DNA from 2 places in the Phreatobacter oligotrophus genome. Region 1 is predicted to be linked to the other one. Evidence: predicted binding sites of a transcription regulator. Region 1 holds the regulator's gene; the other holds the start of a gene.

Evidence for each region. Region 1 encodes PhoB, which activates phosphate uptake and scavenging genes when phosphate is short. Its sites were predicted from a motif close to TGTCATNNANCTGTCAT; they were not measured.
Region 2: the regulator PhoB is predicted to act here: its motif matches at 7,178-7,194, upstream of C8P69_RS07880 (NAD-glutamate dehydrogenase).

Annotation. Positions count from the first base shown of each region.
Region 1 is NZ_PZZL01000001.1:721,652-736,935, forward strand. Features, by position in the region: gene C8P69_RS03615 (acyl-CoA dehydrogenase family protein) at 1-857, shown strand, start outside; gene C8P69_RS03620 (sulfite exporter TauE/SafE family protein) at 954-1,886, shown strand; gene C8P69_RS03625 (TIGR02186 family protein) at 1,883-2,644, shown strand; gene C8P69_RS03630 (ATP-binding protein) at 2,708-4,039, shown strand; gene phoU (phosphate signaling complex protein PhoU) at 4,174-4,878, shown strand; gene phoB (phosphate regulon transcriptional regulator PhoB) at 4,919-5,623, shown strand; gene C8P69_RS03645 (ABC-F family ATP-binding cassette domain-containing protein) at 5,629-7,443, opposite strand; gene C8P69_RS03650 (NAD(P)H-dependent oxidoreductase) at 7,515-8,108, shown strand; gene C8P69_RS03655 (ribose-phosphate pyrophosphokinase) at 8,113-9,063, opposite strand; gene pgeF (peptidoglycan editing factor PgeF) at 9,218-9,985, opposite strand; gene C8P69_RS03665 (class I SAM-dependent methyltransferase) at 10,018-11,094, opposite strand; gene lgt (prolipoprotein diacylglyceryl transferase) at 11,091-11,906, opposite strand; gene C8P69_RS03675 (accessory factor UbiK family protein) at 12,036-12,290, shown strand; gene C8P69_RS03680 (LysR family transcriptional regulator) at 12,498-13,388, opposite strand; gene trxB (thioredoxin-disulfide reductase) at 13,421-14,383, opposite strand; gene C8P69_RS03690 (2OG-Fe(II) oxygenase) at 14,581-15,219, opposite strand.
Region 2 is NZ_PZZL01000003.1:140,953-156,236, forward strand. Features, by position in the region: gene C8P69_RS07865 (GGDEF domain-containing protein) at 1-1,034, opposite strand, end outside; gene C8P69_RS07870 (hypothetical protein) at 1,178-1,363, shown strand; gene C8P69_RS07875 (alpha/beta hydrolase family protein) at 1,367-2,230, opposite strand; gene C8P69_RS07880 (NAD-glutamate dehydrogenase) at 2,227-7,062, opposite strand; gene C8P69_RS07885 (peroxidase-related enzyme) at 7,351-7,965, shown strand; gene C8P69_RS07890 (LON peptidase substrate-binding domain-containing protein) at 8,051-8,725, shown strand; gene C8P69_RS07895 (Trm112 family protein) at 8,794-9,018, shown strand; gene C8P69_RS07900 (RNA polymerase factor sigma-32) at 9,023-9,895, opposite strand; gene C8P69_RS07905 (CarD family transcriptional regulator) at 10,091-10,684, opposite strand; gene fdxA (ferredoxin FdxA) at 11,086-11,421, opposite strand; gene htpX (zinc metalloprotease HtpX) at 11,582-12,493, shown strand; gene C8P69_RS07920 (RsmB/NOP family class I SAM-dependent RNA methyltransferase) at 12,550-13,905, shown strand; gene modA (molybdate ABC transporter substrate-binding protein) at 13,980-14,762, shown strand; gene modB (molybdate ABC transporter permease subunit) at 14,772-15,284, shown strand, end outside.

The sequences.
Region 1 (15,284 bases):
AGCAGAAGGCGCGCTACCTGCCCAAGATCGCGGCGGGGGAGCTGCGCCTCCAGACCATGGCGGTGACCGAGCCGACAACCGGCACGGACACGACCAAGCTGAAGACCACAGCGGTGCGCAAGGGCGACCGCTATGTCGTCAACGGCCAGAAGGTCTGGACCAGCCGCGTCCAGCATTCCGACCTCATGGTGCTGCTCGCCCGCACCACCCCGCTCGACCAGGTGCGCAAGAAGTCCGATGGTCTCTCGGTCTTCCTCGTCGACCTGCGCGAGGCGATCGGCAAGGGCATGACGGTCCGCCCCATCCGCAACATGGTCAACCACGAGACCAACGAGGTCTTCTTCGACGACCTGGAAATCCCTGCCGAGAACCTGATCGGCGAGGAGGGCAGGGGCTTCAAGACCATCCTCTCCGGCCTCAATGCCGAGCGCACGCTGATCGCCGCCGAATGCATCGGCGACGGCTACTGGTTCATCGACCGGGCGAAGAAGTACGGCAGCGAGCGAATCGTCTTCGACCGGCCCATCGCGCAGAACCAGGGCGTGCAGTTCCCCATCGCCCGGGCCTATGTGAACATCCGCGCCGCCGATCTCATGCGCTTCAACGCCGCCGCGCTCTGCGATGCCGGCGAGGAGTTCGGCGCCGAGGCCAACATGGCCAAGCTGCTGGCGGCTGACGCCTCCTTCGAGGCCGCCAACGCCTGCATCCAGACCCATGGCGGTTTCGGATTTGCCGCCGACTATGACGTCGAGCGCAAGTTCCGCGAGACGCGGCTCTACCAGGTGGCGCCCATCTCGACGAACCTCATCCTCGCCTATGTCGGCGAACACGTGCTCGGCATGCCGCGCTCATACTAGCCCTGCGCCGCAAGGCCGTGCCGCGACGCGGTTCGGCCTTGACGCCGCCGCCTTTTTCCGGCCTTCGATGGCTGCACACCCGGATCGGGGATTGTCGTGCAGCTTTACCTTCCCATCGCCGAACTGCCCGTCAACATGCTCCTCATCCTGGGCATGGGGCTGGCGATCGGTTTCATCTCCGGCATGTTCGGGGTGGGCGGCGGCTTCCTTCTGACACCGCTCCTCATCTTCATCGGCATCCCGCCGGCCGTGGCCGTCGCCTCGGTCTCCGGCCAGATCGCCGCCTCCTCGCTCTCCGGCACGCTCAGCTACTGGCGCAAGAACGCGGTGGACGCCAAGCTGGTGGGGGTCTTGCTCTCCGGCAGCATGGTCGGCACCGCGGCCGGCGTCCTCGTCTTCTCGCTCTTGCGTCGGGAAGGCCAGCTCGACCTGTTCATCGCGCTCTCCTACGTGACCCTGCTCGGCGGCATCGGCCTGCTCATGGTCATCGAGAGCGGCCGTGCCATCCGGCGCGCCCGGTCCGGCGAGCCGCCGAAGCTGCCGCCGGCGCGCGACCGCCGCATCGCCTCGTCGCTGCCTTTCGTCATGCATTTCCCGCGCTCGCGCATCACCGTCTCGGCCATTCCCGTCATCGCCATCGGCCTTGGCATCGGCTTTCTCGGCTCGATGATGGGCATTGGCGGCGGCTTCCTGCTGGTGCCGGCGCTCATCTACCTGCTGCGCGTCTCCACCACCGTCGTCATCGGCACCTCGAGCCTGCAGACCCTCGCGACCATGCTCATGGCGGTGGTCTTCCACGCGATCACCAATGCCTCGGTGGATGTGGTTCTTGCCCTGCTGCTGATGATCGGCGGGGTCATCGGCGCGCAGTTCGGCGCCCGCACCTCGCTCGCCATGAAGGGCGAGGAACTGCGCCTCCTCCTCGGCCTCGTCGTGCTGGCTGTCGGCGTCCGCTTCCTCATCGACCTCGTGGTGCAGCCGGACGATCCCTTCTCCAACACCGTCATCGAATGGGTTGGCCGCACATGAGCCGGCTGGCCGCCCTGCTGGTGCTGCTGCTGGCCGCCGGGACGGCTCGCGCCGAGACGATGATCACCTCGCTCTCGACCCACCGGCTGCAGATCACCTCCAATTTCGTCGGCTCCCAGATCGTGCTGTTCGGCGCCATCGAGCGCGACGCGCAGACGATTTCGCGCGCCGGCGGCTATGACCTTGCCGTGGTGGTCCGCGGGCCAAAGGCCCGCGTCGTGACCCGGCAGAAGTCCAGGGTCTTCGGCATCTGGATGAACACCGACGGCCGCGAGTTCGTCGATGTGCCGAGCTTCTATGCGCTGCTCGGCAACAAGCCGGCATCCGATCTCGCCGATCTCGACCTCAGGGCCCGTCAGCAGATCGGCATCGACGCCATCACCGCGATCACGCCGCGGCTCGGCACCAACCCCAACATGACGCCGGCCTTCCGCGAGGCTTTCCTGCGCATCAACCGCGCCAAGGGCCTCTATGTCGAGAACCCCACCGGCGTGACCTTCCTCACGCCGAATCTGTTCCGCGCCAACATCCCGATCGTGCCGAACACCCCGGTTGGCACCTTCGACGTGGATATCTATCTCATCTCCGGCGGCGTCATCCTCGCCCGCGAGAGCACCAATTTCGAAGTGGCCAAGACCGGCTTCGAGGCCTTCGTCGCCAATGCCGCGCGGGATCAGGGCCTGTTCTACGGGCTTGCCGCCGCCATGCTGGCGCTTGTCACCGGCTGGGTCGCCAGCGTCGCCTTCCGGCGCGACTGACATGCCGTCATCCTCCCGTCTCGCCGCCATGGCAGGCCGCAAGGGTCGGCAAAGGACCAGCGCATGACCGAGGAGATCGACAGGAACTGGCGCGAGGGCTGGGCCGGACGCTGGTTCCTCTATGCATGCGCGCTCACCCTGGCGGCGACGCTGATCTTCGGCGCCGGATTGTCCTGGCCCTTCGCGCTCGGCGCCGGCCTGACCGTCGTCCTCGCCGGCTTCGTGGTGCGCCTGCGGCCGAAGGGTCGTGCGCCGCTGGAGGAGACGCTGCTCGCCCGCCGCGCCGCCCGCCTCACAGATCTGACGGTGGAGGGCCTGATGGCCGCCATGCCGGTCCCCGCGGTGCTGCTCGACCCCAAGCTCGTCGTCCGCACCCACAATGCCGCGGCCACCCGCCTGCTGCCGGGCCTGCGCCGGGGCGAGCCGCTGATGCTCTTCCTGCGCGCACCGGAGGTCGTCGACGTGGTGCGCAGGGCGCTCGCCGCCAACACGCCGCAGGTCATCGACTATCAGGAGCGCGTTCCGGTGGCGCGCTGGTTCGGGGTCGACGCGGTGCCAGTGGCCATCACCTCCGAGGCCCGCGACGGCGTGCGCCCCGATTACATCCTCATGGTGCTGCGCGACCTCACCGAGGAGCGGCGGCTGGAGCGGCTGCGCGCCGACTTCGTCGCCAATGCCAGCCACGAATTGCGCACGCCCCTCGCGTCGGTTCTCGGCTTCATCGAGACGATCCAGGGACCCGCGCGCAACGACCCCGCGGCCCGCGACCGCTTCCTCGACATCATGCTGACCCAGGCGCGGCGCATGTCGCGCCTCATCGACGACCTCCTGTCGCTGTCGCGGGTGGAGCTGAACGAGCATGTGCGGCCGACCGAGATCGTTGATCTCGTCAGCCTCATCGCGCAGCTCCGCGACACCCTCGTCCAGGGCGCGGCCGACCAGGGCGTCACCATCGAGATCGCGGCCGCCGAGGCGGCCCTCCGGGTGCGCGGCGATGCCGACGAACTGTTCCGCCTCTTCGAGAACCTTGTCCAGAACGCGGTGAAATATGGCGGGGCCGGCGGCCGCGTGGTCGTCTCGCTCGATGCCGAGGGACGGGATGGCCGGCCGACCGAGGCCGTGGTGACCGTTCGCGATTTCGGTCCCGGCATTCCCGCCGAGCACCTGCCGCGCCTCACCGAGCGCTTCTACCGTGTCGATGTCGCATCGAGCCGCGACAAGGGCGGGACCGGCCTCGGCCTCGCTCTGGTCAAGCACATCGTCAACCGCCACCGCGGCAAGCTCTCCATCGCCAGCACGCCCGGGGAGGGAGCGGCCTTCACGGTCCGGCTGGAGCTCGCCAGCGATGAAACGGCGGCCGCCGCCACGCCGCCGGATGGCGCAGCCCCTGTTTGAGGGCGGCTCGTCGTAAATCTGTCAACATATTGAAATCGCGGCGTAACAAGTGTCATTGATGCGTCACGGGAGGGGCCTAGAAGAGGCCCGCGGTCGCCGTGGACCGACCCGGCCGCCAGCTGTTGGAGCCTGCCATGACCGAACACACCGTCAGCGCCTACGAGAATGAGCTCAAGGGCCTGGCCCAGCGCGTCGCGGAGATGGGCGGGCTCGCCGAGAAGCAGATCGTCGGGTCGATCGATGCGCTCATGCGCAACGACCACGCGCTCGCCCAGCAGGTGCGCGCCGCCGATGGCCAGGTCGATGCGCTGCAGCGCGAGATCGAGGAGGTCGGCATCCTCATCATCGCCAAGCGCCAGCCCATGGCCATCGACCTGCGCGAGATCGTCGGCGCCCTGCGCATCGCGGCCGACCTCGAGCGCATCGCCGACCTCGCCAAGAGCAATGCCAAGCGCGTTCTCGCCATGAACGGCACGCAGTCGCTTCCGAAGGTCACCGGCGGCTTCGACGCCATGGCCCGCCTCGCCATGGAGCGGGTGAAGCAGGTGCTCGACGCCTATGCCCAGCGCGACGTCGCGGCCGCCCTCGAGGTCTGGGGCGCCGACGGCGACATCGACGCCCTCTACAATTCCCTGTTCCGCGAGCTGCTCACCTACATGCTCGAGGATCCCCGCAACATCGGTCCCTGCACCCACCTCCTGTTCTGCGCCAAGAACCTGGAGCGGATCGGCGACCACGCCACCAACATCGCCGAGACCATCCACTACATGGTCAATGGCGTGGCCCTGGTCGACGAGCGCCCGAAGCTCGACACGATCAGCATGGTTCCGGTGGCGTGAGCCCCGCACGGGCACGGCCTGCGACGAAACGGAGCGAGCGATGACCGCACGCATCATGGTGGTCGAAGACGAAGAGCCGATCACCGTCCTCCTGCGCTACAACCTCGAGGCTGAAGGCTATCAGGTCGAGGTGGTCGGGCGCGGCGATGAGGCCGAAGTGCGGTTGCGCGAGGCGGTGCCGGATCTCGTCCTGCTCGACTGGATGCTGCCGGGCCTCTCGGGCATCGAGCTCTGCCGCCGCATCCGCGTGCGTCCGGAGACGGAGCGCCTGCCGGTCATCATGCTCACCGCGCGCGGCGAGGAGGGCGAGCGCGTGCGCGGGCTCGCCACCGGCGCCGACGACTATGTGGTGAAGCCCTTCTCGGTTCCCGAGCTGCTCGCCCGCATCCGCGCCCTGCTGCGCCGGGCCAAGCCCGAGCATCTCTCCAGCGTCCTCAAGTCCGGCGACATCGAGCTCGACCGCGAGACGCGCCGCGTCCACCGCGCCGGCCGTGAGATCAATCTTGGGCCCACCGAGTTCCGCCTGCTGGAATTCCTCATGCAGTCGCCGGGCCGGGTTTATACCCGCGAGCAGCTGCTGGACGGCGTCTGGGGCCGCGACGTCTACATCGACGAGCGCACGGTCGACGTCCATATCGGCCGGTTGCGCAAGGCGGTGAAGCGCGGCCGGGAGGCGGATCCGATCCGCACCGTGCGCGGCTCGGGCTATTCCTTCAACGAGCGCTTCGCCGGCGGCGCCGCCTGAGGCGGTCAGGCCTCGAGGCTCTCCTTGAGGATCTCCAGCTCCAGCCAGCGGTCCTCGGCCGCCGACAAGTCGCCCTGCGCCTTGGTCATTGCGGCGCTCGCCTTGTCGAAGGCGGCGCGGTCGCGGGCATAGAGGCCGGGATCGGCGAGGATCGCCTGCAGCTTGGTGATGTCGCGCTGCAGCGCCTCCATCCGGGCGGGCAGGGTGTCGAGGTCGTGCTTGTCCTTGAAGGACAGCTTCCGGCGCTGCTGGTCCGCCGGCTTCTCGGTGCGTGGCGCGGGAGCGGCGGCGCTCTCGGCCTTCGGCTTCTCCACCGTGCGGGCCGAGACGCCCGCCCCGCGCTGCATCACCATGTCCGAATAGCCGCCGGCATATTCGATCCAGCGTCCCGCGCCTTCGCTCACCAGCACCGAGGTGCAGACGCGGTCGAGGAAGTCGCGGTCATGGGAGACGAGGATCACCGTGCCGGGGAAATCCGTCAGCATCTCCTGCAGGAGATCGAGGGTCTCGAGGTCGAGGTCGTTGGTCGGCTCGTCGAGGACCAGCAGGTTCGCCGGGCTTGCCAGCGCCCGCGCCAGCATCAGCCGGCCGCGCTCGCCGCCGGACAGGACACCCAGCGGCGTGCCCTTCTGTTCGGGAGCGAAGAGGAAGTCCTTCATGTAGCCGACGACGTGGCGGTTCTCGCCATTGATCGTCACGTAGTCGCCGCGCCCGCGCGTCAGCGCCTCGGCGAGCGGCATGGCCGGGTCGAGTTCGTCGCGCTTCTGGTCGAGATTGGCCATGGCGAGGTTGGTGCCGAGCTCGATCGACCCTGAATCGGGGGGCAGCACACCGGTCAGCATCTTGACCAGCGTGGTCTTGCCCGCGCCATTCGCCCCGACAATGCCGAGCCGGTCGCCCCGCAGGATGCGGATGGTGAGGTTGTCGACAATCGCGCCGTCGCCGAAATGCTTGGAGATGCCGCGCGCCTCGACGACGCGCTTGCCCGACAGGTCGGCATCGCTCACCGAAATCGACACGGTGCCGACGGCCTTGCGGTGTTCGCGGAAATCCTTGCGCAGGGTGTGCAGGTTGGCGAGGCGGCGGACATTGCGCTTGCGCCGCGCCGAGACGCCATAGCGCAGCCAGTGCTCCTCGCGGGCGATCTGCCGGTCGAGCTTGTGCTGCTCCTTCTCCTCCTGCTCCAGCACCTCGTCGCGCCAGGCCTCGAAATGGGCAAAGCCCTTCTCGAGCCGCCGCGTGACGCCGCGGTCGAGCCAGACGGTGGTGCGCGACAGGTTTTCCAGGAACCGCCGGTCATGGCTGATCATGACGATGGCCGAGGGCAGGCGCTTCAGCGTCTTTTCCAGCCATTCGATGGCCGGCAGGTCGAGGTGGTTGGTCGGCTCGTCGAGGATGAGCACGTCCGGCTCCGGCGCGATGGCATGGGCGAGCGCCGCGCGCTTCGCCTCGCCCCCGGAAAGCGAGGCGGTGCCTTCCTCGCCGGTCAGCCCCAGTTCCTCCAGCAGCATCCGGGCGCGATATGGGTCATCGCCCGGCCCGAGGCCGCTCTCCACGTAGGCGAGGGTGGTCGGATATGCCGAGAGGTCCGGCTCCTGAAGGAGGTAACGGATCGTCGCCGTCGGCTGGGCGAAGCGGCTGCCGGAATCAGCCTCCACCAGGCCCGCGGCGATCTTCAGCAGCGTCGACTTGCCCGAACCGTTGCGGCCGACCAGCGCCAGCCGGTCGCCGGCCTCCACCGACAGCGCGGCGGCGGTGAGCAAGGGCGTGCCACCGAAGGTGAGGGCGATGTCCTGGAGCTGAAGAAGGGGAGGAGCCATGGCCCGCCGTCTAGCATCCCCGCGCCGCTCGTGCACCCTGTCGCCACAGCGATTCTGACCGTGGTGCCGCCATGCGCATGCTCGTCGTCTATTGCCATCCCTGTCCCGAGAGCTTCACCGCCGCGGTGCGCGACCGCGCGCTTGCGGCGCTTGCCGCCGCGGGCCACGAAACCCGGCTCATCGACCTCCACGGCGAGGGTTTCAACCCCGTCATGGATGCGCAGGAGCGGCGGGACTATCACACGCAAGGGCTCAACGAGGCCCCCGTCGCCGCCCATCTCGACGCCCTGCGGTGGGCCGAGGGCCTGCTCTTCGTCTATCCGACCTGGTGGTATGGCCTCCCCGCCATGCTCAAGGGCTGGCTCGACCGCGTCTGGGTGCCGCATGCCACCTTCACCATGCCCTCGGGGGGCAAGCCCATCGGCCGCGTGCTGACGCAGATCCGCTTCATCGGCGCGGTCTCGACGCTGGGCTCGCCCTGGTGGTGGTGGCGGCTCGTCATGGCCGAGCCCGGCCGCCGGACGCTGCTGCGGGGGCTGCGCCCGCTCGTCAATCCGCGCTGCCGGACCCTTTGGCTGGCGCTGCACCAGATGGACACGGCGGGAGATGCCGAGCGACGGGCCTTCCTCGACAAGGTCGAGGCCAGGCTGAAGGCGCTGCGCTAGAGCCTCAGTCGAAGAGGCTCGACACGCTCTCCTCGCTCGCCGTGCGGGCGATGGCCTCGCCGATGAGCGTGGCGACCGAGAGGGTGCGGATGTTGCGGGCGACGCGCACGGCCTCGGTCGGCTGGATGGAATCGGTGATCACCAGCTCCTTCAGCTTGGAGGCGGTGATGCGGGCGACCGCGCCGCCGGACAGCACGCCGTGGGTGATGTAGGCCGAGACGTCCTTGGCGCCGCGAGCGAGCAGCGCCTCGGCGGCATTCACCAGCGTGCCGCCGGAATCGACGATGTCGTCGACGAGGATGCAGCTCTTGCCCTCGACATCGCCGATGACATTCATGACCTCGCTCTCGCCCGGGCGCTCGCGCCGCTTGTCGACGATGGCGAGAAGGGCGTCGATGCGCTTGGCGAGCGCGCGGGCGCGCACCACGCCGCCGACGTCAGGCGAGACGACCATGACGTCCTCGATGCTGCGGCTCTCCTTGATGTCCTTGGCGAGCAGGGGCGCGGCGAAGAGGTTGTCGGTCGGGATGTCGAAGAAGCCCTGGATCTGCCCGGCATGGAGGTCGAGCGTCATGACGCGGTCGGCGCCGGCCTGGGTGATGAGGTTCGCCACCAGCTTGGCCGAGATCGGCGTGCGGGAGCCCGACCGGCGGTCCTGGCGGGCATAGCCGAAATAGGGGATCACCGCGGTGATGCGCTTGGCCGAGGACCGGCGCAGCGCGTCGCAGATGATCAGCAGCTCCATCAGGTGGTCGTTCGTCGGGAAGGACGTGGACTGGACGATGTAGACGTCCTCGCCGCGCACGTTCTCCTGGATCTCGACGAAGATCTCCATGTCGGCGAAACGCCGCACGGAGGCCTTGGTGAGCGACGTGTTCAGATAGGCACCGATCGCTTCTGCAAGCGGCCGGTTTGAGTTGCCGGAAACGATCTTGATCCCGGATTTTCGCGACATTGGAACGTTTCTCGCGGCGGCGACGGTGGCGCCCTCTTAGCAACCTGTCCCCCCTGCCACAATGCCGCAGCGCGGCAAGCAACAGCGCAATCAACAGGGTGTGACGGGAGAGTGACGATTCCGCGGGGCTCTGCGTGCCGCCTGGCGATACGCTTCAGCCCTGAAGGGCGATTCCCGCGATGTGGCGGCCGTAATCCGCCTCGTGACGATGCGTCGTGCGCCGGTAGGAGTAGAAGCGCTGTTCGTCCGGATAGGTGTCGAGGCCGAGATCATCGACGGCCGCGACACCGGCCGCCGTCAGGCGATGGGCGATAAAGCCCGGCAGGTCGAACTGCGCATGGCCGGGCTTGCCTGGCGCGAAGAAGCGGCCATAGGCCTCGTCGGCACTGCGGAACTGGTCGACGAAGGCCTGGCTCACCTCATAGCTCGGCTGGCGGATGAGCGGGCCGATGGCGGTGCGGATGCGGCTGCGATCGGCGCCGAGCTTCTCCATGGCGACGATGGTTGCCTCCAGGATGCCACCGATGGCGCCCTTCCAGCCCGCATGGGCGGCGCCGACGACGCCCGCCTCGGCATCGGCGAAGAGCACCGGGCCGCAATCGGCCGAGGCGACCCCGCAGGCAATGCCCGGAACTTTCGTCACCACGGCATCGGCCTTCGGCCGCTCGCCGCCGTCATGCGGCCGCTCCGCGACGACCACGAGGTCCGAATGGATCTGGTAGCAGGAGATCAGCGCATCCGGGCCGACGCCGAGCGTCTCCGCCATCCGCCGCCGGTTCTCGCGGACGCGGTCGGGATGGTCGGCCGAGCCGAGCCCGGCATTCAGCGAGGCATAGAGCCCCTCCGACACGCCGCCTTCGCGGGTGAAGAAGGCATGGCGGATGCCGGGCAGGGCGGAGAGGGTGCCAGAGGTCACGTACATGGGGGAAGCGAAAGCTGCTTCGCCCCGGACTGTCAATCGACGAGCGGCAGCCGCGCCAGCAGGGCCGCGTCGCTCGCAATAGCGATCGCCTTGAACAGCGCGCCCATGCCGGTGGGAGCCGGGTCGATGAGGCGCTCGACCCCGGCGCGCAGGGTCTCGAAGGCCTCGGGCCGCGCGCTGGCGAGCCGCTCCGCCCGCGCCGCCAGCCCCAGCCCGAAGAGCAGGTCGCGCTGGGGGACGACGGGTCCTGCCGCCAACCCGGCTTTGCGCGCCGCGGTGGCGAAGGCGGCGAAATCCACATGGGCGGTGAGGTCGGCCTCGCCCGGCTCGGCGAGTGGATCGACGGGACGATGCGCCTTCACCGCCTGCAGGGTCTCGCCGCCGCGGCTTGTCGCATGGCCATAGTCGATGAAGAGGGCGGCAAGTGGCGCACCGCGGGCCGCGAGGGCCGCCGCGAGCGAGGCGAAGGCCGGGCAGATCTCCACCAGCGTGCCCGGCGAGGCCGTGCGCAGGGCCTCCGGGACAAGGCCGGGCGGCGCCGGGTCGCGCGACAGGCCGAAGGCGAGGGCGCCATCGCGCATGCCGACCAGCCGCTCGCGCCAGCCCTCGTCAACGCGCACGAACTGCCGGATCGGCAGGGCGTCGAGGAATTCATTGGCGATGAGGATGGTCGGCCCCTGTGGAACCGTATCAAGGCCGCGATGCCAGCTGGCCGGCAGACCAGCGAGCGTCGCCTGCTGGCGGGCGATGAGCACCGGCGAGGTCTCGACGAGATGAACATCCAGGGCCGCGGCGAAGGCCGGCAGGGCCTTCGCCATGCGCAGGAGGTCCGCCATCAGCGTGCCGCGTCCGGGCCCGATCTCGACCAGCCTGACCGTCTCCGGCCGCCCCATGACCTCCCAGGCCGAAGCCGCCCAGACCCCCATCAGCTCGCCGAAGACCTGGCTGATCTCTGGCGCGGTGATGAAGTCCCCGGCCGTGCCGAAGGGGTCGCGCGTCATGTAGTAGCCGTGGCGCGGGTGGCCGAGCGCCAGCGCCATGTAGCGATCGACGGGAATCGGGCCCTCGCTGGCGATCAGCGCGGCAAGATCCTCGGCGAGCGCCGTCATGGGGCGGCGCGGCGCGACCGCAGCACCAGCCACAGGCCCACGGCGATCAGCGGCACCGACAGCAGCTGGCCCATGGTCGCCCCGGCGAAGAGGAAGCCGAGCTGCGGGTCGGGCTGGCGGAAGAGTTCGCCGAAGGATCGGGCAAGGCCATAGCCGATGCCGAAGCAGCCGGCGAGGAAGCCCGGGCGCTTCAATCCGCCGGAGCGGGCGATGATGAGCAGGACGACGAAGAGCAGGAGGCCTTCCGTTCCCGCCTGGTAGAGCTGGCTCGGATGGCGCGGATCGGGCCCGGCGCCGGGGAAGATGATGCCCCAGGGCACATCGGTGACGCGGCCCCACAGCTCCGGCTTGATGAAGTTGGCGAGCCGCCCGAGCGCGATGCCGATCGGCGCGACGATGGCCGCGAGGTCGATCAACGGCAGGACGGGCAGGGAATTGCGGCGGGCGAAGATGAACAGGCCGACCACCGCGCCGACGATGCCGCCATGGAAGGCCATGCCGCCTTCCCAGACCGCGATGATCGCTGCCGGATGGGCGATGTAATAGTCGAGATTGTAGATGAGCACGAAGGCGAGGCGGCCGCCGAGAATGCCGCACAGCGCCGCCCAGACGATGGCGTCATCGATGGCCGCCGGCGGCATCGGCGCCTTGCCCCCGGCCCAGAGCCGGTCGGTGGCGAGCAGGCGCTTCGCCAGCCACCAGCCGAAGAGGAAGCCGGCGATATAGGCGAGCGCATACCAGCGGATGGCGAGCGGGCCGATCTCGATCAGCACCGGGTCGATCACGGGGAAGGGCAGGGCGAGCAGCGGCATGGCGGTGCTGTGCCCGCGGGCCGTGACGCGGTCAAGACCGGCGCGATGACGCCGCGAGCCCTTGCAACGGCGCGGCGGGGTCCCCATACCCTCTCACAGACCCATCACGACGCCGAGGAGGCGCGTTCCATGACCCAGACCACCGACCGCATCGCCGACGAGTTCGCCAAGTTCATGACCGACGCCGCCGGTTTCGCCCAGGGCATGAAGCGCGAGGCCGACACCTTCGTGAAGACCCAGGCCGAGCGCCTGCTGCGCGACATGGACCTGCCGAGCCGCGAGGAGTTCGAGGCGGTGCGCGAGATGGCGGTGAAGGCGCGCGAGGAGAACGAGGCGCTGAAGGCCCGGATCGAGGCGCTGGAGGCCCGGCTCTCGGCGGGGTGAGTTTTCCGGCGGGCTAGACTGCCGGGCCGCCAGCCGGTCCTCGCACTGTCCTGGTCGTCATGGCCGGGCTTGTCCCGGCGATCCACGACTTGAACACGTGGCTTCACCAAAGAATTCGTGGATGCCCGGCACAAGGCCGGGCATGACGGTGGGAGGTTCCAGTGCTCAGTCCGGGGTACTGGCCCCCGAATGGTGCCTGCGACCGCCTCAGCCCGGCCAGCGCGAGGCCTTGGAGACCAGGAAGTCGCGGAACACCTGCACGCGGGCGACCGACTTCAGCTCTTCCGGATAGACGAACCAGGCGTCGAGCACCGGCATCTCCTCCTCGTCGAGGATCTGCACCAGCCCCGAGCCGTCGCGGATGAGGTAGTCCGGCAGCACGGCGATGCCGATGCCGTTCTCCACCGCCGCCACCAGGCCGGAAATGTTGTTGATCGTCATGGCGAAGGAGCGCGGCGCCATGCCGTTGCGCCCGGCGGTCGAGAGCCAGGTGACGTTCTGCATGTAGTTCGGCGCCCGCCCGCCAAAGGCGAGGATGCGGTGGCCGTCGAGTTCGGCCGCGCCCTTGGGCGTGCCGTGGCGCTTCAGGTAGTCCGACGACGCGAAGGCGTGGAACTTGATCTGGAACAGCTTGCGCTGGATCAGGTCCGGCTGCACCGGCTGGCGGACGCGGATGCCGACATCGGCCTCGCGCATCGACAGGTCGAGCTCCTCGTCGGTGAGGATCATCTTGATCTGGATGTCGGGATAGAGGTCGAGGAATTCACCCAGACGCGGGGCGAGCCAGGCGGTGCCGAGGCCGACCGTGGTCGTGACCTTCAGCTCACCGTTTGGGCGCTCCTTCGAATCGGTGAGCTTCACCTTGGCGCTCTCGAGCTTCATCAGCACGTCCTGCGCCGTGTGATAGAGAAGCTCGCCCTGCTCGGTGAGAACGAGACCGCGCGCATGGCGGTGGAACAGCGGTACCTTCAGGTCCTGCTCCAGCGAGGAGACCTGTCGTGACACCGCCGACTGGGAGAGCCCCAGCGTATCGGCCGCGTGGGTGAAGCTGCCGGCTGCGGCGGCGGCGTGGAAAATCCTCAGCTTGTCCCAGTCCATTCTATCCCCCGGAGCCGGCTGCCTTGTGCGTCTTATTCTGCGGCTTGGCGGATCGTCGCGTGGTGGGCGAGGAACCGTTCTGCTTCGAGCGCGGCCATGCATCCCATGCCGGCAGCGGTGACCGCCTGCCGGTAGATGTCGTCCGTCACGTCACCCGCGGCGAAGACGCCGGGAATGTCCGTTGCGGTGGAATCGGGGGCGGTCCACAGATAGCCCGAAGGCTTCTGGCGGAGCTGCCCCTCGAAGAGCGAGACCGCCGGCGCATGGCCGATGGCAATGAAGACGCCGTCGACCGGCAGGTCCCGCGTCTCGCCGGTCTTGACGTTGCGCAGGCGGGCGGCGGTCACGGCGGCCGGGTCGTCGCGGCCGAGGATCTCGTCCAGCGTCGAATCCCAGACCACCTCGATCTTCGGATGGGCAAAGAGGCGGTCCTGCAGGATGCGTTCGGCCTTGAAGGAGTCGCGCCGGTGAACCACGGTCACCTTGGCGGCGAAATTGGTGAGGAACAGGGCCTCCTCGACGGCGGTGTTGCCGCCGCCGACCACCAGCACCTGCTTGTTGCGGTAGAAGAAACCGTCGCAGGTGGCGCAGGCCGAGACGCCGAAGCCGCGGAACTTCTGCTCGGACGGCAGGTCCAGCCACTTGGCCTGGGCGCCGGTGCAGATGATCAGCGCCTCGGTCTCATAGACCGCGCCGCTCTCGCAGGTGAGCCGGAATGGCCGCTGCTTCAGGTCCACCGCCGAGACATGGTCATAGACGATGCGCGTGCCGACATGGGCCGCCTGCTTCTCCATCTGCTCCATGAGCCAGGGGCCCTGGATCACATCGGCGAAGCCCGGATAGTTCTCGACGTCGGTGGTGATGGTGAGCTGGCCGCCCGGCTGGATGCCCTGGATCAGGACCGGCTTGAGCATGGCGCGGGCGGCGTAGATCGCTGCGGTGTAGCCGGCAGGACCGGACCCGATGATGACGACGCGCTCGTGCTGGATGCCCATGATGTCCGGCCGGGGAAGGAGGGAAAAACCGCTCTCGGATGGCCGGTAATGTGGAGTAGCTATGCACGCCACGCAAGGCTGAATGGGGCTTGTTCCCCAGACCTGCGACGAAAAGCGTTGATGGAATTCGTCAGATTTCTGAATGAGACGCATCGCATGCCGATACGCGGGCCGCGACATGCGATGCGTGAAGACCCTCAGGCGGCCTTGCCGGTGATCATGCGGATGAACTTCTTGAACCGGCTCGAGCGGGCGTGACGGCCCTGCTCGTGATCGACGACGGACTGGCTGGTGACCCAGTTCATCTGGATGGCGCGGCGCTTGCCGGCGAAGGGCTCATGGCCGTGCCAGGACGTGTCCGAGCGCTTGAAGATCAGCAGCGTGCCGCCATGCGGCGGGATCTCCGCGACATAGTCGTTGAGGTCGCTGCCGCTGCGCAGGATGCGCAGGCGCCCGCCATCGGCGTCCCAGTCATCGTTCATGTAGAGCAGGACGGTGATGATTTTGGTCTCGGAATCGGTGTGGATCTTACCGTCCGTGGCACGGGTATAGCCGCGCACCGTGTACATGGTCGGCCGGTTCGTCAGGTCGACGCCGAACTTCTCCTCGACGATGCGGCGGAAGGGCTCCTCGTCGAGCTCGTCCATCAGGGCCTTGAAGTCGCCGCGGATGTCGAGAACGGACGGCGGATGCGATCCCGGGCCGGGAACGTCGGGATAGTCCTTCAGGATGTCCTGCAGCCGCTCGACCTTCACGAAATTCGGCACCACGACATAGTCGTAGGGGTCGGTCTGCAAGGGCGTCGACCGAAGGCGGTCGAGATCGATCAAGCTCATGGCAAGCCTCTGAAAATCAGTCGTCGCAAAAAACAGCGCGGATGATGGTCAACGCGCGGCACGGG
Region 2 (15,284 bases), on a different contig from region 1:
CTGACGGTCAGCGGCATGGTTCCCGGGACACCGACGGCGGCGCGGATGGCCTCCGCCAGCGCCACGGCCTCGTCGAGGCCGCTGCGGGCCATGAGCACCACGAATTCCTCACCGCCATAGCGCGCGACCACGTGCCCCTGCCGGCCGGCGGTGGTCTCCAGCACGCCGGCCACCAGGCGCAGCGCCTCGTCACCCGCCACGTGGCCGTGGGCGTCGTTGAAGCGCTTGAACCCGTCGACGTCGATCATGAGCAGCGACAGGGCCGATCCGTCGCGCCCGGCGGCGGCCGCCAGCGCCCCAAGCGCCTCCTCGAAGCGACGGCGATTGCCGATGCCGGTGAGCGGGTCACTGAGGGCGGACTGGGCGAGCCGCAGATTGGCCCGGGTCAGCTCCACGTTGGTGCGCTGCAACTCGTCGAGGAGACGCAGCGCATCGCGCTCGGCATGCATCTGCCGGAGCCTCACCTGCCCGAGCTGGAGGATGCAATAGGCCTGGAACCCGCCATAGAGCAGGCAGATCGGGACCAGGACCGTCAGCCCGTCCGCCACGAACACCGGCAGGTGGAAGGCGATGAGGATGAGGACCTGGGCGAGAGTCGGCCCCGGCGCCATGTAGGTCCGGAGCGTCACCGCCTGGATCAGCACGCAGCCGATGGCGAGGACGGCCAGCCGCATGTTGGCGTCGGCGGCATTGTAGAGCACCGCGCCGGTGCTCCCCCAGAGCATGGCGATGGCCACGCACATGGCAGCGAAGATGCGGAGCCACCGCCGCTCATCCCCGCCGCGTCCGTAACGCCGGTAGGCCTCGGCGGTCCCGATCCTGACCAGGAGGGCACAGGCGAGCAGGCCTGCGGCCATCAGGGCCGTCGGGGTCTGCCCCGACAGGCAGACCTGCACGATCACAATCGCCATGACGATGGAGGCGACCAGGAACGGGCGATGGTCGAAGAACTCGTCCATCAATTCCTGCTTCTGCCGCGCCTCGCAGACGTCGGCGCCGAGCAGCAGAGGAAAGCGGGACAGGAAGGGCGGCATCCAGGGACAGCGAATCGAAACAGCCTGATACAAAGATTACGCAAGGGCAGCGTGCGCTGCCACCGCCTTATGCGGGCGCATGGCCGCGTCTCAGCCTTTCCTTAACCCTCCGGGGTCATTCTGCCGACGGCTAGGAGAGCTCGATGTCGACCGACGCGATCGCCGGGACCATGGTGGCCATGCAGGCCGCCGAGACCCGCATGGGCCTTCAGGCCGTGATGGTGAAGCAGCAGAACCAGGCCGAGCAGGCCGTGGTCGACCTGCTCGCCTCCGCCGTCCAGGCTGCACCGGCTCCAGGCACCGGGCTGCTCGTCGACAAGACCGCCTGACCCTCAGCGAAACCGCAGGATGAAGGGCTCCACCACCGGAGCCCAGACGGGCACGCCGGCCGAACTCGGCAGCAGCGCGTGGCCATCCGATCCGAAGGCCGGCAGCATGCGGAACTCCAGCGGCGCGCCACCGGCCCGATAGGCGTCGGCCAGCCTGCGCACCAGCGCCGGGCCGAAGGTCTGGTCGTTCTCCGTGTAGATCCAGAGCGCCGGCGTGCGGGCACGCCGTCCAAGGGGCACGATGTCGCGGACCAGCTCCTCGAGCGCACAGGTCTCGCCTGTCTCGCCGGACCGGCCGCGGCGCCCGCCACCGAAATTGATCACCGCCGCGACCGCCGGATGGTTCTCGGCGGCAAGGCCCGTCACCGCCCAGCCCCCGGTCGACTGGCCGACCGCCACCACCCCCGTGGGACGGATGAAGGCAAGGCGCGTCAGCGCATCGATGGCCGTCGCAAGGTCGGCTGCATCGGCCCGCGCGACCCCGGCATGGTTCGGCCGCCGGCAGGCGAAGCGCTCCGCCCGCTCGCCGCCGGTCAGGCCGTAGCCCCGGCGGTGGACCACAGCGACCGCATAGCCGCGTTCGACGAACCACGACACCGCCTGCGGATAGACGCCATGGGAGGGCTCGCCGTTGCGCTGTGCCTCGGCGGAGGTGTGATGGGCCATGACCACGAGCGGGCGCGGCGTCTCGCCGGGCGGACGGAACAGGATGGCCGCCAGGACACGGCCCTCGTCGGAGACATGCGGGATGCGCCAGACCTGCTCGCGGTGGCGCGCGCCCTCGCCTCCCTCCGGCCGCGCCTCCTGCGCGATGGCCGGAGCAATGGCCAGCAGCCAGGCGAGGACGAGGAGAAGGCGCCGCCTCATCCGCGGACGAGATCACCGAGGAGGCTGGCCGCCACCGTCGCCTTCGACACGGTGAGGCCGGAGCCGGCAATGTCGGACACCGCCGTGCGGATGCGCTCGGCCCGGCCGCCATGGACCCCCATCCAGGCCTCCACCGCGGCGGTGCCCGAGGCGCCGCCCGCCACCATGTCGGCCGCGATCCGCCGCTCGGCATCGGCGATGGAATCGAGCGCCCGGTCGAGGGCGAGGCGGTCGAAATAGTCGGTGACGGTGATGGCCCGCGCCGCCGCCTTCATCTGGTCGAGGCGGAACAGGGCCGAGGCGGCGAAGGTGGTCGCCGCGACCTCCGCAACGCCGCGACCGGTCTGGTCGGCGACCGCCACGATGTCCGGGGCCGCCGCGAGCTGGTCGAGGCTCGCGAGAACGCCGGCTAGCGGATCGGGCACGCCGGCGGCGCGCAGCTCCTCGGTCCGGGCGTTGCGGACCGTCGCGGCATCGCCCGGCAAGGCGGTGTCGAGGCTCGCGGCCACAGCCTCGATGCCGGCGCGGTAATGCGCCACGACATCGGCAAGGCCATGGGTGAGGTCGACATTGCGGATGAACCAGATGACGCGATCGATCAACAGGTCCTGGATCGCCGCATAGAGCTCGAGTTGCAGGCTGCCGGGGATGCGGTTGTCGAGGCCGTCCAGCTCGGTGTTCAGCGCCGTCATGCCATAGGCATCGCGCACGGCCGCGAAGGCCGAGGCGATGGTGGCGACATCCGCGCCGGTCTGGTCGATGAGGCGGGTGACGAAAGCCGGCCCGCCGCGGTTGATCATCGAGTTGGAGAGGCCGGTGGCGATGATCTCGCGCCGGAGGCGATGGCTCTCGATCGCGTCGGGGAAGCGCTCCTGGACCGGCCGCGGGAAGTAGCGCACGAGTTCGCGGGCGAGATACGGGTCGTCCGGCACCGAGGAGGCGAGCAGGTCGTCGTAGAGGTCGAGCTTCGCATAGGCGAGCAGCACGGCCAGTTCCGGCCGTGTCAGCGGCTCGCCGCGGCGGCGGCGCTCGGCGAGCTCCATCTCGTCGGGCAGGTACTCGACGGCCCGGTCAAGCTTGCCCTGAGCCTCCAGCGTCTGCATCAGCCGCTGCTGGAAGCCGAGATCGTCGAGCCCGCGGCGCTGGGCGAGCGAGAGCGCCAGCGTCTGCAGGTAGTTGTTGCGCAGCACGAGGCGGCCGACATCATCGGTCATCTCGGCGAGCAGGGTGTTGCGCGCCTCCTGCGACAGGCGGCCGTCGCGCTCGGGCGTCGTCAGCGCGATCTTGATGTTCACCTCGACGTCCGAGGTGTTGACGCCGGCCGAGTTGTCGATGGCGTCGGTGTTGAGGCGAACGCCGCGGCGACCCGCCTCGATGCGGCCCTTCTGGGTCATGCCGAGATTGGCGCCCTCGCCTACCACCTTGGCCCGGATGTCCGCGCCAGTGATGCGGATCGGATCGTTGGCGCGGTCGCCGGCCTGTTCATCCGTCTCCGAGGAGGCGCGGACATAGGTGCCGATGCCGCCGAACCACAGGAGGTCGACCGGCGCCTTCAGGATGGCGTTCATCACCTCCTGCGGCGTTGCCTCGCCCTTGTGGAGGTCGATGGCGGCCTGCACTTCCGGCGAGAGCCTGATGGACTTGGCCGAGCGCGGGAAGACGCCGCCGCCGGCGGAGATCAGGCTCTTGTCGTAGTCCGCCCAGGACGAGCGCGGCAGGTCGAAGAGACGCTGGCGCTCGGCAAAGGCGGCCGCGGGATCCGGCGAGGGATCGAGGAAGATGTCGCGATGGTCGAAGGCGGCGACCAGCTTGATGGTCTTCTCCAGCAGCATGCCATTGCCGAAGACGTCGCCGGACATGTCGCCGACACCGACAACGGTGAAGGGCGTCGTGCCGATATCGGTGCCCATCTCGCGGAAGTGGCGCTTCACCGCCTCCCAGGCACCGCGGGCGGTGATGCCCATCTTCTTGTGGTCGTAGCCCTGGCTGCCGCCGGAGGCGAAGGCATCGCCCAGCCAGTGGCCCTTCTCGATGGAGAGCGCATTGGCGGTGTCGGAGAAGGTCGCCGTGCCCTTGTCGGCGGCGACGACGAGATAGGGATCATCGCCGTCATGGCGCACCGTATCCGCCGGCGGCACGATGGCGGCGCCGTCGATGTTGTCGGTGAGCTGCAGCAGCGAGCGGACGAAGATCCGGTAGGCCTCCGTGCCCTCCGCGAGCCAGGCATCGCGCTGGGAGGGCGGCGGCAGCTTCTTCGGCACGAAGCCGCCCTTGGCGCCCACCGGCACGATGACGGCGTTCTTCACCTGCTGCGCCTTGACGAGGCCGAGCACCTCGGTGCGGAAATCCTGCGGCCGGTCGGACCAGCGCAGGCCACCGCGGGCGACCTTGCCGAAGCGCATGTGCACGCCCTCGACGCGGGGCGAATAGACGAAGATCTCGTAGAGCGGCCGCGGCGCCGGCAGGTTGTCGATCTTCTTCGACTCGAACTTCACCGCGATGGTCGGGCGCACCTGCCCGTCCGCACCGAGCTGGTAGAAATTGGTGCGCACCGCCGCCTGGATGAGGTTGATGAAGGCCCTGAGGATACGGTCCTCATCGAGCGAGCTGACTTGGGCGAGGCTCTCCTCGAAACGGCCGAGGAGGTCGGTCAGCTTGGCGTCGCGCTCGGCGGCGCTGAGGCCAAGGCGCGGGTCGAAGCGCAGGTGGAACATCAGCACCACGCCCTTGGCGATGGTCGCGTGCTTGCGCAGCGTCGCCCAGAGATAGTCCTGGCTGAAGGGCGCGCGGATCTGCCGGAGCACGCGGGCGAGCGTGCGGATGACCGCCACATCGCGCCAGGCAAGGCCCGCCTCCAGCGTCAGGGCGTTGAAGCCGTCGCTTTCGGCATCGCCCCGCATCACCGCCATCAGTGCGGCCTCGAGCTTCTCGTCGAGCGCCTCCAGGTCGATGGCCTGGCCGCCGGGGCGCGCCAGCGCCATGTCGTGCAGCCAGACCGGCGCCGCGCCGGCGCCACCGGCGGCGATCTCGTAGGTGCGCTCGTCCACCACCGCGAAGCCCATGGCCTCGAGGATCGGCACGCGCTCCGACAGGGGGATCGGGCGGCCGCGCGAGAAGACCTTGAGGCCGGCCTCGGTGCGCTCGCCACCCTCCGGGCGGTAGAAGTCGATGGCGAGGGCGCGCTGGTCCGACAGGCTTTCGAGGATGCGGATGTCGCCGATGGCGGCTTCCGGCGTGACCGCCTCGCGATAGGCGGCGGAGAAAGCCTCGCGGTAGCGGGCGATGAGATCGCCGGCCTTGGCCGGGCCATGGATGAGGGCGATGGCCTCGCCCAGCCCGTCGCTCCAGGTCCGCACGATGCGCGAGACCGCCGTCTCCAGCGCCACGCGGTCGACGCGCGGCGTCTCGCCCTCGTTGCGGCCGATGATGAAGTGGACGCGGGTCAGCGGACCATCGGGGAAGAAGGGATAGAAGGCGGAGACCCGGCCGTCATAGACCTGGGCCAGATGGTTGCCGATGGCGAGGCGTACGGTCGTGTCGAAGCGGTCGCGCGGCACATAGACCATGACCGAGACGAAGCGGTGGAAGCGATCCTCGCGCGGCAGCACGCGTACCCGCGGCCGGTCTTCGAGCTGCATCACCGCCATGGCGTGGTGGAACAGCGTCTCGTCGTCGATCTGGAACAGCTCGTCGCGCGGATAGCTCTCCAGCACGTTGACCAGCGCCTTGCCGGAATGGCCGTCGGGATCGAAGCCGGCGCGGGTCAGCACCCGGTCCACCTTGCGGCGCAGATAGGGGATGGTCTTGGTCGAGCGGGTATAGGCGGTGGAGGTGAAGAGGCCGACGATGCGCGCCTCGCCCACCAGCTGCCCCTGCCGGTCGAAGCGCTTCACGCCGACATAGTCCATGTGGATCCGGCGGTGGACGCGGGACTTCACATTGGCCTTGGTGATGATGAGCGGGACCGGCTGCATCAGGAACTCGCGCAGCTCCGGCGTCATCACCACCAGCTCGGTGCCGCGCTTGAGGATCCGCACCGTGTCGTCGCGCAGGATGCCGAGGCCGGAGACGAAATCAGGCTCGAGCTGCCCGTCGGCGACGCCGCCGACGAAGCTGTAGTCGCGCACGCCCAGCAGGGTGAAGTTGTTGGCGACCAGCCATTCGAGGAACTGGATGCCCTCCGCCATCTCCGTGACCGGCAGGACCGGGTTTTCCTTGAGGTCCTCGATGATGGCGCGGACGCGCTGCTGCATCGGCTTCCAGTCGGCCACGCAGATCCGCACGTCGGCGAGAGTCGCCTGCAATTCGGTTTCCAGCGCGGTCCGCCGCGCCTCGTCGCCGATCCGGTCGACATGAATGTGGATGAGGCTCTCGCGGGCCGCATGGTCCTCGCCCGGCTCGAGGCCGCGATAGGCTGACAGCGCGCCGTCGGGCTCGCGGTCGACGGTGAGGATGGGATGGGCGACGAGGCGGACCTGGAAGCCCTGTTCCGCCAGAACGCCTAGGACGGAATCGACGAGGAACGGCATGTTCTCGTTGGCCACCTCGACCACCGTGACGGCGGCAAGGCGCGAGGCGGCCGAGGTCGGCTCGGGATCGGCGATGCGGATGGTCGAGCCGCCCGGGGTGCGGCGGGAGAAATGCGAGAAGCTCTCGGCGGCGAGGCTGGCAATGTCGCGGGACTCGTAGGCGACGAGGTCCTCGGCATCGCTGCGGCCAAACAGGTCGGCCGCGTAATCGGGTGGAACGCCTGGCGCCGTGCCCCGCAGGATGATGCCCGCCTGCTCGATGATGGCCGCGGCCCCCCGCGCATCCTCGGCCCGATTGGTCATGCTCGTCTCCCAGAGGGCGGATTCGTGATTTTTGTTCCCGCGAAGGCAGGATGATCACGCCCGGACTCGGCCGTAAAGCCCATTTCGTCGGTTCCGGACGCCATGCTAGGTCCTCAAGACGCGGTGATGACGAAGCTTTGGCGGGACCATGGCACCGCCATTTTCGGGAGATGGGCGATGGCTGCGAAGGGCTCGGCGAAGACTAGCAAGGGCAAGCCGGTCACCAAGGCAGGGATCGGCAAGGCCGCGGCCGGCAAGGCCACCCCGGCCAGGACCGCGCCCGCCAAGGTGGCAAAGCCCGAGCCGATCAAGAGCGCCGAGAAGCCGCGCCCGGCACCGAAGGCGGAGCCCATCATCGCGCTGGACCTCGCGCCGGCCCCCCTCGACGCCGAGACCGAGGCCTATTTCCGCAAATGCGTCGAGAAGATCGGCTTCGTGCCCAACGTGCTGCTCGCCTACACGCACGATCTCGCCAAGCTCAAGGCCTTCTCGGCCATGTACAACGACCTCATGCTGGCCCCCTCGGGGCTCAGCAAGCTGGAGCGCGAGATGATTGCGGTCGCCGTGTCGTCGGTGAACCGCTGCTTCTACTGCCTCACCGCCCATGGCGCCGCGGTGCGCCAGCTCTCCGGCGACCCGGAACTCGGCGAGCTCATGGTGATGAACTACCGGGCGGCGAAGCTCGATGCCCGCCAGCGCGCCATGCTCGACTTCGCCGTCAAGCTGACGGAAGCGCCCTGGACCATCGACGAGCCCGACCGCGAGGCCCTGCGCAAGGCCGGGTTCTCGGAGAAGGACATCTGGGACATCGCCGCGACGGCCTCCTTCTACAACATGTCCAACCGCATGGCTTCGGCGACGGACATGCGGCCCAATCCGGAGTATCACGGCACGGCGCGCTGATTTGGCGCGGCGGGGGGACTGGCGGAGCGCGTCCGGCCCCCTAGATGACGGGGATGACCCTGTCGTGTCGCCACGGAGCACTGCCATGGCCACCAACGTGACCTACCGGGGCCCGGCAGACCTGCCGGACGTGATCCCCGTCTTCCCGCTCCCGGGCGCCCTGCTGCTGCCGCGCGGGCAGCTCCCGCTCAACATTTTCGAGCCGCGCTACCTCGCCATGATCGACGATGCCTTCCTGTCGGGGCGTCGCCTGATCGGCATGGTGCAGCCCGTGCCCGCGGACGAGAACGCCAAGCGCCCGTCGCTGGCGGGCGTCGGCTGCGTCGGCCGCATCACCCAGCTCGCCGAGACCGGCGATGGCCGCTACATGCTGAGCCTGTCGGGGATCGCCCGCTTCCGCGTCGTGGAGGAACTCCCCGCCACCACCGCCTATCGCCAGTGCCGGGTCGATTTCGAGCCCTTCGCCGGTGATTTCGAGGCGCGGGCCGGCGAGGGCGAGGTCGACCGCGACGGCCTCCTCAAGACCCTCAAGGAGTTCCTCGACGTCAACAGCCTCGAGGCCGACTGGGAGGGGATCCGCACCGCCCCGACCGAGACGCTGGTCAATGCGCTCTGCATGATGTCCCCCTGGGGCATCAAGGAGAAGCAGGCGCTGCTGGAGGCCCCCGACCTCAAGACCCGCGCCGCCCTGTTGGTCGCCGTCACCGAGATGGCGCTCGCCAAGGACAAGCCCGCGAGCGAGACGCAGAGCCTCAACTGAACCGGGCGCGTCTGGCGCGGCGATCATGGCCGCGCTAGAGAGAGGCCGCCCGCGACGAGGATTGCTTCATGACCGAGCCGACGCCCGAGACCAAGACCGCCGTGCCGCAGACCCGGCCTGGCACGGTTGATCCGCGCCTGCTCGAAGTCCTGGTCTGCCCCGTCACCAAGGGCCCCCTGGAATATGACGCTGCGGCGAACGAGCTGGTCTCGCGCGCCGCCCGCCTCGTCTATCCGATCCGCGAGGGCATTCCGATCATGCTGCCGGAAGAGGCCCGGCCGCTGGAGGACTGACGCGTCAGACCAGGGCGGTGGCGTCGGGGTGACGATCCACCAGCGCCTTGCGCAGCTTCTCGATGGCGCGGCTCTCGATCTGCCGCACCCGCTCCTTGGAAATGCCGAGCCGGGCGCCGAGCGACTCCAGCGTCGCCTGGTCCTCGTCCAGCCGCCGCGCCCGGATGATGTCGAGTTCGCGCTGCGAGAGCACGTGCAGCACGTCGCGCAGCCAACGCACGCGGCGGTCGCTGTCGATGGCCTCGCCCACCACCTCGTCCGGCGGGGGCGCCGCATCGGGCAAGTGATCGAGCCGCTCGCTGCTGTTCTGGCCATCACCCTCGAAGCTCGGGGCGTTGAGCGACATGTCGTTGGCGGAGAGCCGGGCGTCCATGACGGCGACGTCAGCGACCGAGACACCGACCGCCTGGGCGATGTGCTGGTGGATGGCGGCCGAGCCGACGCCCGAGCCCATGGTCTGGGACAGCTGGGCCCTGAGGCGCCGCAGGTTGAAGAACAGCGCCTTCTGGGCCGACGAGGTGCCGCCGCGCACGATCGACCAGTTGCGCAGGATGTAGTCCTGGATCGAGGCGCGGATCCACCAGGTCGCATAGGTGGAGAAGCGGACCTCGCGGGAGGGCTCGAAGCGGGCCGCAGCCTCCAGCAGGCCGACATGGCCTTCCTGGATCAGGTCCTGCATCGGCAGGCCGTAATTGCGGAACCGGGCGGCGATGGCGATGACCAGCCGCATGTGCGACTGGGCGAGCCGGTGCAGCGCCGCTTCGTCGGCGCCGTCTTTCCAGCGCACGGCGAGGTCATGTTCTTCCTCGCGCGCGAGGAAAGGGGCGTTCATCGCCGCCTTGGCGAGGATGCGACCGATGCCGGGTGCCTGAGCCATGATGTGTCCCCTGGGCGCGGATGCGCAGGCGGTCTTTGCTCTCGTCGTGGTTTACGCAGGTGCTTCCCCTGCGGATCAACGGCTCCACAGCTGTTGTGACCCAAAGTTGCTGCCCGGCTGTGCCGGAGCCTGAAACGACAAGAGCCCGGCACGGGCCGGGCTCTTGCGATGGTTCTGGTGATGTCGGCGGCGGGATCAGGCCGCCTCGACCTCGGGCTCGTCGCTCTCGTCGGCGTCGTCCGCCTCGGTCTCGGCCTTGGCCGGGCCGCGGCGCGGACCCTTGGCGAGCTGCGCCTCGATCATCTTCACGGCCTCGGCCTCACCGACGCGCTCGACGGCCGCGAGTTCGCGGGCCATGCGGTCGAGGGCCTGCTCGTAGAGCTGGCGCTCGGAGTAGGACTGCTCGGGCTGGGCATCCGACCGGAACAGGTCACGGACGACCTCGGAAATGGCGATCAGGTCGCCGGAATTGATCTTCGCTTCGTATTCCTGGGCGCGGCGCGACCACATGGTGCGCTTGACGCGGGCGCGGCCCTTGAGGACGTCCATGGCCTTGGCCATGACATCGGGCTCGGCCAGCTTGCGCATTCCGACCTGGGCGATCTTGGCGGTGGGCACCCGGAGCGTCATCTTGTCCTTTTCGAAGGTGATGACGAACAGCTCGAGCTTGAAGCCGGCAATGTCCTGCTCCTCGATGGAGACGATCTGCCCGACGCCGTGGGACGGATAGACGATGTATTCGTTCGTCTTGAAGCCCTGACGGGTCTGCGCGTTCTTCTTCACGGTCATACTGCGCCTTACTCCTCGTCGGCCGTGGCCGGCCGCTGGTGATGCCCGCGATGGAAACAAGGTTCCTGCGGGTCCACGGCCGCACCGCGGCGCCGTGGCGTTTCGCGCGAAAGGGACTGAGCCGGATCGCCCGACAGGTCCCTGACGTCAGGCGATGAGCGAAAACGATCTTCCGCGGCGCGATTGGCGGCCTGTGCAGGGCTCCATCGCGACGATTTGTCGGATTTTTCCGAAAAATAACGCTCCGCACGAGGGGAGCGCACCGGTGGGACCGCTTTTCTGATCGACTGTGGCCCTACCGTACCACAATTTTCGCCGAATTCAAAGGCTTGGCGACAAGACTGTGCTGCGCCCCGCCCCGGCGAGGTCCGCAATCGCCGGGTTTGGTTACCGCCGCAGGCTCAGTCGCCGGAGCCCGGCTCGGGCGACAGGAGGCTCTCCTTGCCGGGCTTGCCGTCCCATTCCTTGGCATCGGCCAGGGCGTCGCGCTTCTGCGTGATGTTCGGCCATTTCACGGCGAAATCGGCGTTGATCGCCAGCCACTTCTCCAGCCCCGGCTCGGTGTCCGGCTTGATCGCCTCGGCCGGGCATTCCGGCTCGCAGACGCCGCAGTCGATGCATTCGTCCGGGTGGATCACGAGAAAGTTCTCACCCTCATAGAAGCAGTCGACCGGACAGACCTCCACACAGTCCGTGTACTTGCACTTGATGCAGTTCTCGGTGACCACGTAGGTCATGCGGGATCTCCGGCATGCGGGGGGCGACCAAGCCGATTACCAGATCAACTCGTTCGTACGCAAGCGACCGGACCGCCGCCGCGCGCCTGCGACAGGGCGGACCCTTGTTTGCGTCCCTGTCCCATCCAATCTAGGGGCCGAACCCGCAGGAGGGGTGTCGATGAACTACATGAAGACCGCCATCCTCCTCGCCGCCATGACCGCGCTCTTCATGGGCGTCGGCTTCCTCATCGGCGGCCAGGCCGGCATGCTGATCGCGCTGGCGGTGGCCTGCGCCATGAATTTCTGGAGCTACTGGGGCTCCGATCGCGCCGTGCTCAACATGTATGGCGCGCAGGAGGTCGACCAGCACAGCGCCCCGGACCTCTGGCAGATGACCTGGGAGATGACCCAGCGCGCCGGCATGCCCATGCCGCGGCTGTTCATCATCCACGAGGACCAGCCCAACGCCTTCGCCACCGGCCGCAATCCCGAGAATGCCGCGGTCGCCGTGAACACGGGCCTCCTCAACATGCTCACGCGCGAGGAGGTGGCGGGCGTCGTCGCCCACGAGCTCGCCCATATCCGCAACCGCGACACGCTGACCATGACCATCACCGCGACGCTCGCCGGTGCGGTCTCCATGCTCGCCAATTTCGCGGCCTTCTCGGGCAGCAGCAACGACAACCGCAACGGCTTCGGCATCATCGGCACCATCGCCATGATGATCCTCGCACCGCTGGCCGCCTCCATCGTGCAGATGGCGATCTCCCGCTCGCGCGAATATGAGGCGGACAAGCTTGGCGCCGAGATCTGCGGCAACCCGATGTGGCTCGCCTCGGCGCTCGCCAAGATCGCCGGCGGCCACGCCATGACGGTGAACAACACCGCGGAGCACAATCCGCAGACCGCGCACATGTTCATCATCAACCCGCTGTCCGGCGAGCGGATGGACAATCTGTTCTCCACCCATCCGGACACCGGCAACCGCATCTCCGCGCTGCAGCAGCTCGCCCAGGCCTGGGGCGTCGGCTACCTGCCGCCGCAAGCCGCCGCCTGGGGCTCGCGCCAGGCCCGCGGCCCCTGGGGCTGAGGCCAGAGGAGCTAGAACGCTTGCCGCGGATGGGCATCCGCGCCTAAACGGGCGGCATGAGCAAGTTCCAAGGCGGCAAGCGCCCGTTCTTCCCGGCCCGCAAGCCCAAGGCCCCGCCGCCGCCCCCGCCCGGCCTGCCCGCACGGCGGCGCGCTTGCGACCTCGTCGAGGCGGTGCTGCTGCGCCGCCGCCCGCTCGACGAGGCGCTGGAGGAGCCGACGGATCTCTCGCCCCTCGACCGCGCGCTCGCCCGCAAGATCGCCGCGACGACTCTGCGCCGCCTCGGCTCCATCGATCGCCTGCTTGCAGAGCGCCTCGCGAAGGGCCTGCCCGAGGGCCTTCCGCGGCTAGAGACCGTGCTGCGCACCGCGGCCTGCCAGATCCTCTTCCTCGACGTGCCCGACTATGCCGCCGTCGACACGGCGGTGCGCATGGTCGAGGCCAACAAGAAGACGCAGGGCTTCGCCGGGCTCACCAATGCCGTGCTGCGTGGCCTTGCCCGCGACCGCGAGGCCGACCTCGCCAGCCTCGACCCGCTGGACGATCTCGCGCCCTGGCTGCGCGAGCGGTGGATCGCGGCCTATGGCGAGGCGACGACCCGCGCCATGGCCGCAGCCGTCATCCACGAGCCACCGCTGGACCTGACCGTCAAGGCGGACCCGGCCGGCTGGGCGCAGCGCCTCGGCGGCTCCCTGCTGCCGACAGGGTCCGTGCGCCTGCTGCCTGACGGCGCGGTGCCCGACCTCGGCGGCTTCGAGGACGGCGCCTGGTGGGTGCAGGACGCCGCCGCCGCCCTGCCCGCACGGCTGCTCGGCGACGTCACCGGCCTCGCCGTCGCCGACCTCTGCGCCGCCCCGGGCGGCAAGACCGCCCAGCTCGCCAGCGCCGGCGCCCGCGTCACCGCCGTCGACCGCAATGCGCGCCGCCTCGAACGTCTCGCCGAGAACATGGCGCGGCTGAAGCTCGACGTGACCATCCGCGCCGTCGACGCGCTGCAGCTCGACGGCACCTATGACGCCATCCTGCTCGATGCGCCCTGCACCGCCACCGGCACGCTGCGCGGCCATCCCGACGTCATGCACCTGAAGTCGGCCGCCGATGTGGACGGGCTCGCGCGCCTCCAGGCGCGGCTGCTCGACCGCCTCGCCGACCTGCTGAAACCGGGTGGCCGCGCGGTCTACTGCACCTGTTCGCTGGAGCCGGACGAGGGCGAGGCGCAGATTGCCGCACTGCTCGCACGGGAACAGCGCCTGGTGGTCGACCCCATCACCCCCGACGAGTTTCCCGGCATTGCCGATTTCGTCACGCCGGCAGGCCATTTGCGGACCTTGCCCAGCCATTGGCCGCATGATGAACCGCGCATGGCCGGTCTCGACGGCTTCTTTGCGGCCCGCCTGAAACGCATCGCCTGACCCCATCCCCGACTTGACGGCGCCGCGACAACACGGCGTTATGCGCATCGATATATTCGTGTGAGCATAACGAAATGCGCATCCTCGGCTTCACCCGCCGCATCCTGCCCCTGGTCCTGCTGGCCGGTGTCGCAAGCCCGTCCCGGGCACAGGAGACGCGCCCGCTGGTGGTCTTCGCCGCCGCGAGCCTGCAGACCGCCCTCACGGCCATCGCGGCCGACTGGCAGCGCGAGACGGGCAAGCGCGTGACCTTCTCCTTCGCGGCCTCCTCCGCCCTTGCGCGGCAGCTCGACCAGGGCGCCCCGGCGGATCTCTTCGCCTCGGCCGATCTCGACTGGATGGATTTTGCCGAACAGCGCCGCCTCATCCGCGCCGGGACCCGCCGCACCCTGCTCGGCAACAGCCTCGTCCTGGTCGAGCCGGTGAGCGAAACCCCCGTGGCCCTCGCCATCGCCCCTGGCTTTCCGCTGGCCGCGGCCATCGGCGCCTCCCGCCTCGCCACCGGCAATGTCCAGTCTGTCCCGGTCGGGCGCTATGCGCAGGCTGCGCTCACCGCCCTCGGCGTCTGGACGGAGGTCGCCCCGCGCATCGCCGGCGCCGACAATGTCCGCGCGGCGCTGGCCCTCGTGGCGCGCGGCGAGGCGCGCTTCGGCATCGTCTATGCGACCGATGCGAGGACCGAGCCGCGGGTGCGCGTCGTCGGCACGTTTCCCGCCGGCAGCCACCCGCCCATCGCCTATCCGGTCGCCGTGACGGCGGGCTCGACCCATCCGGACGCGGTCGCTTTCCTCGCCTATCTCGCCTCGCCGGCTGCCGTCCGGATCTTCGAGGCTGAAGGCTTCACGGTCCTGCGCTAGACCCACCCCATGTATGCGCTCTCGCTCACCCCCGAGGAATGGACGGCGATCGGCCTGAGCCTGCGCGTCGCGACCGTCGCGACGCTGGCCAGCCTGCCGCTCGGCATCCTCGCCGCCCTGCTGCTGGCGCGCGGGCGCTTTCCGGGAAAGAGCCTCGTGGATGCGCTCGTCCACCTGCCCCTGGTCCTGCCGCCGGTTGTCACCGGCTATGTCCTCCTGGTCCTTTTCGGCCGCCGCGGACCGATCGGGGCCTGGCTGGAATCAACCTTCGGCATCGTCCTCGCCTTCCGCTGGACCGGTGCGGCGCTTGCCTGCGCGGTCATGGGCTTCCCGCTGATGGTGCGCGCCGTGCGCCTGTCCATCGAGGCCATCGACACGCGGCTCGGCGAGGCCGCCGGCACGCTGGGCGCCTCCCCCGCCTGGGTCTTCCTCACCGTCACCCTGCCTTTGGCGCTCCCCGGAATCATTGCGGGGGCCGTGCTGTGCTTTGCCAAGGCGCTCGGCGAGTTCGGCGCGACCATC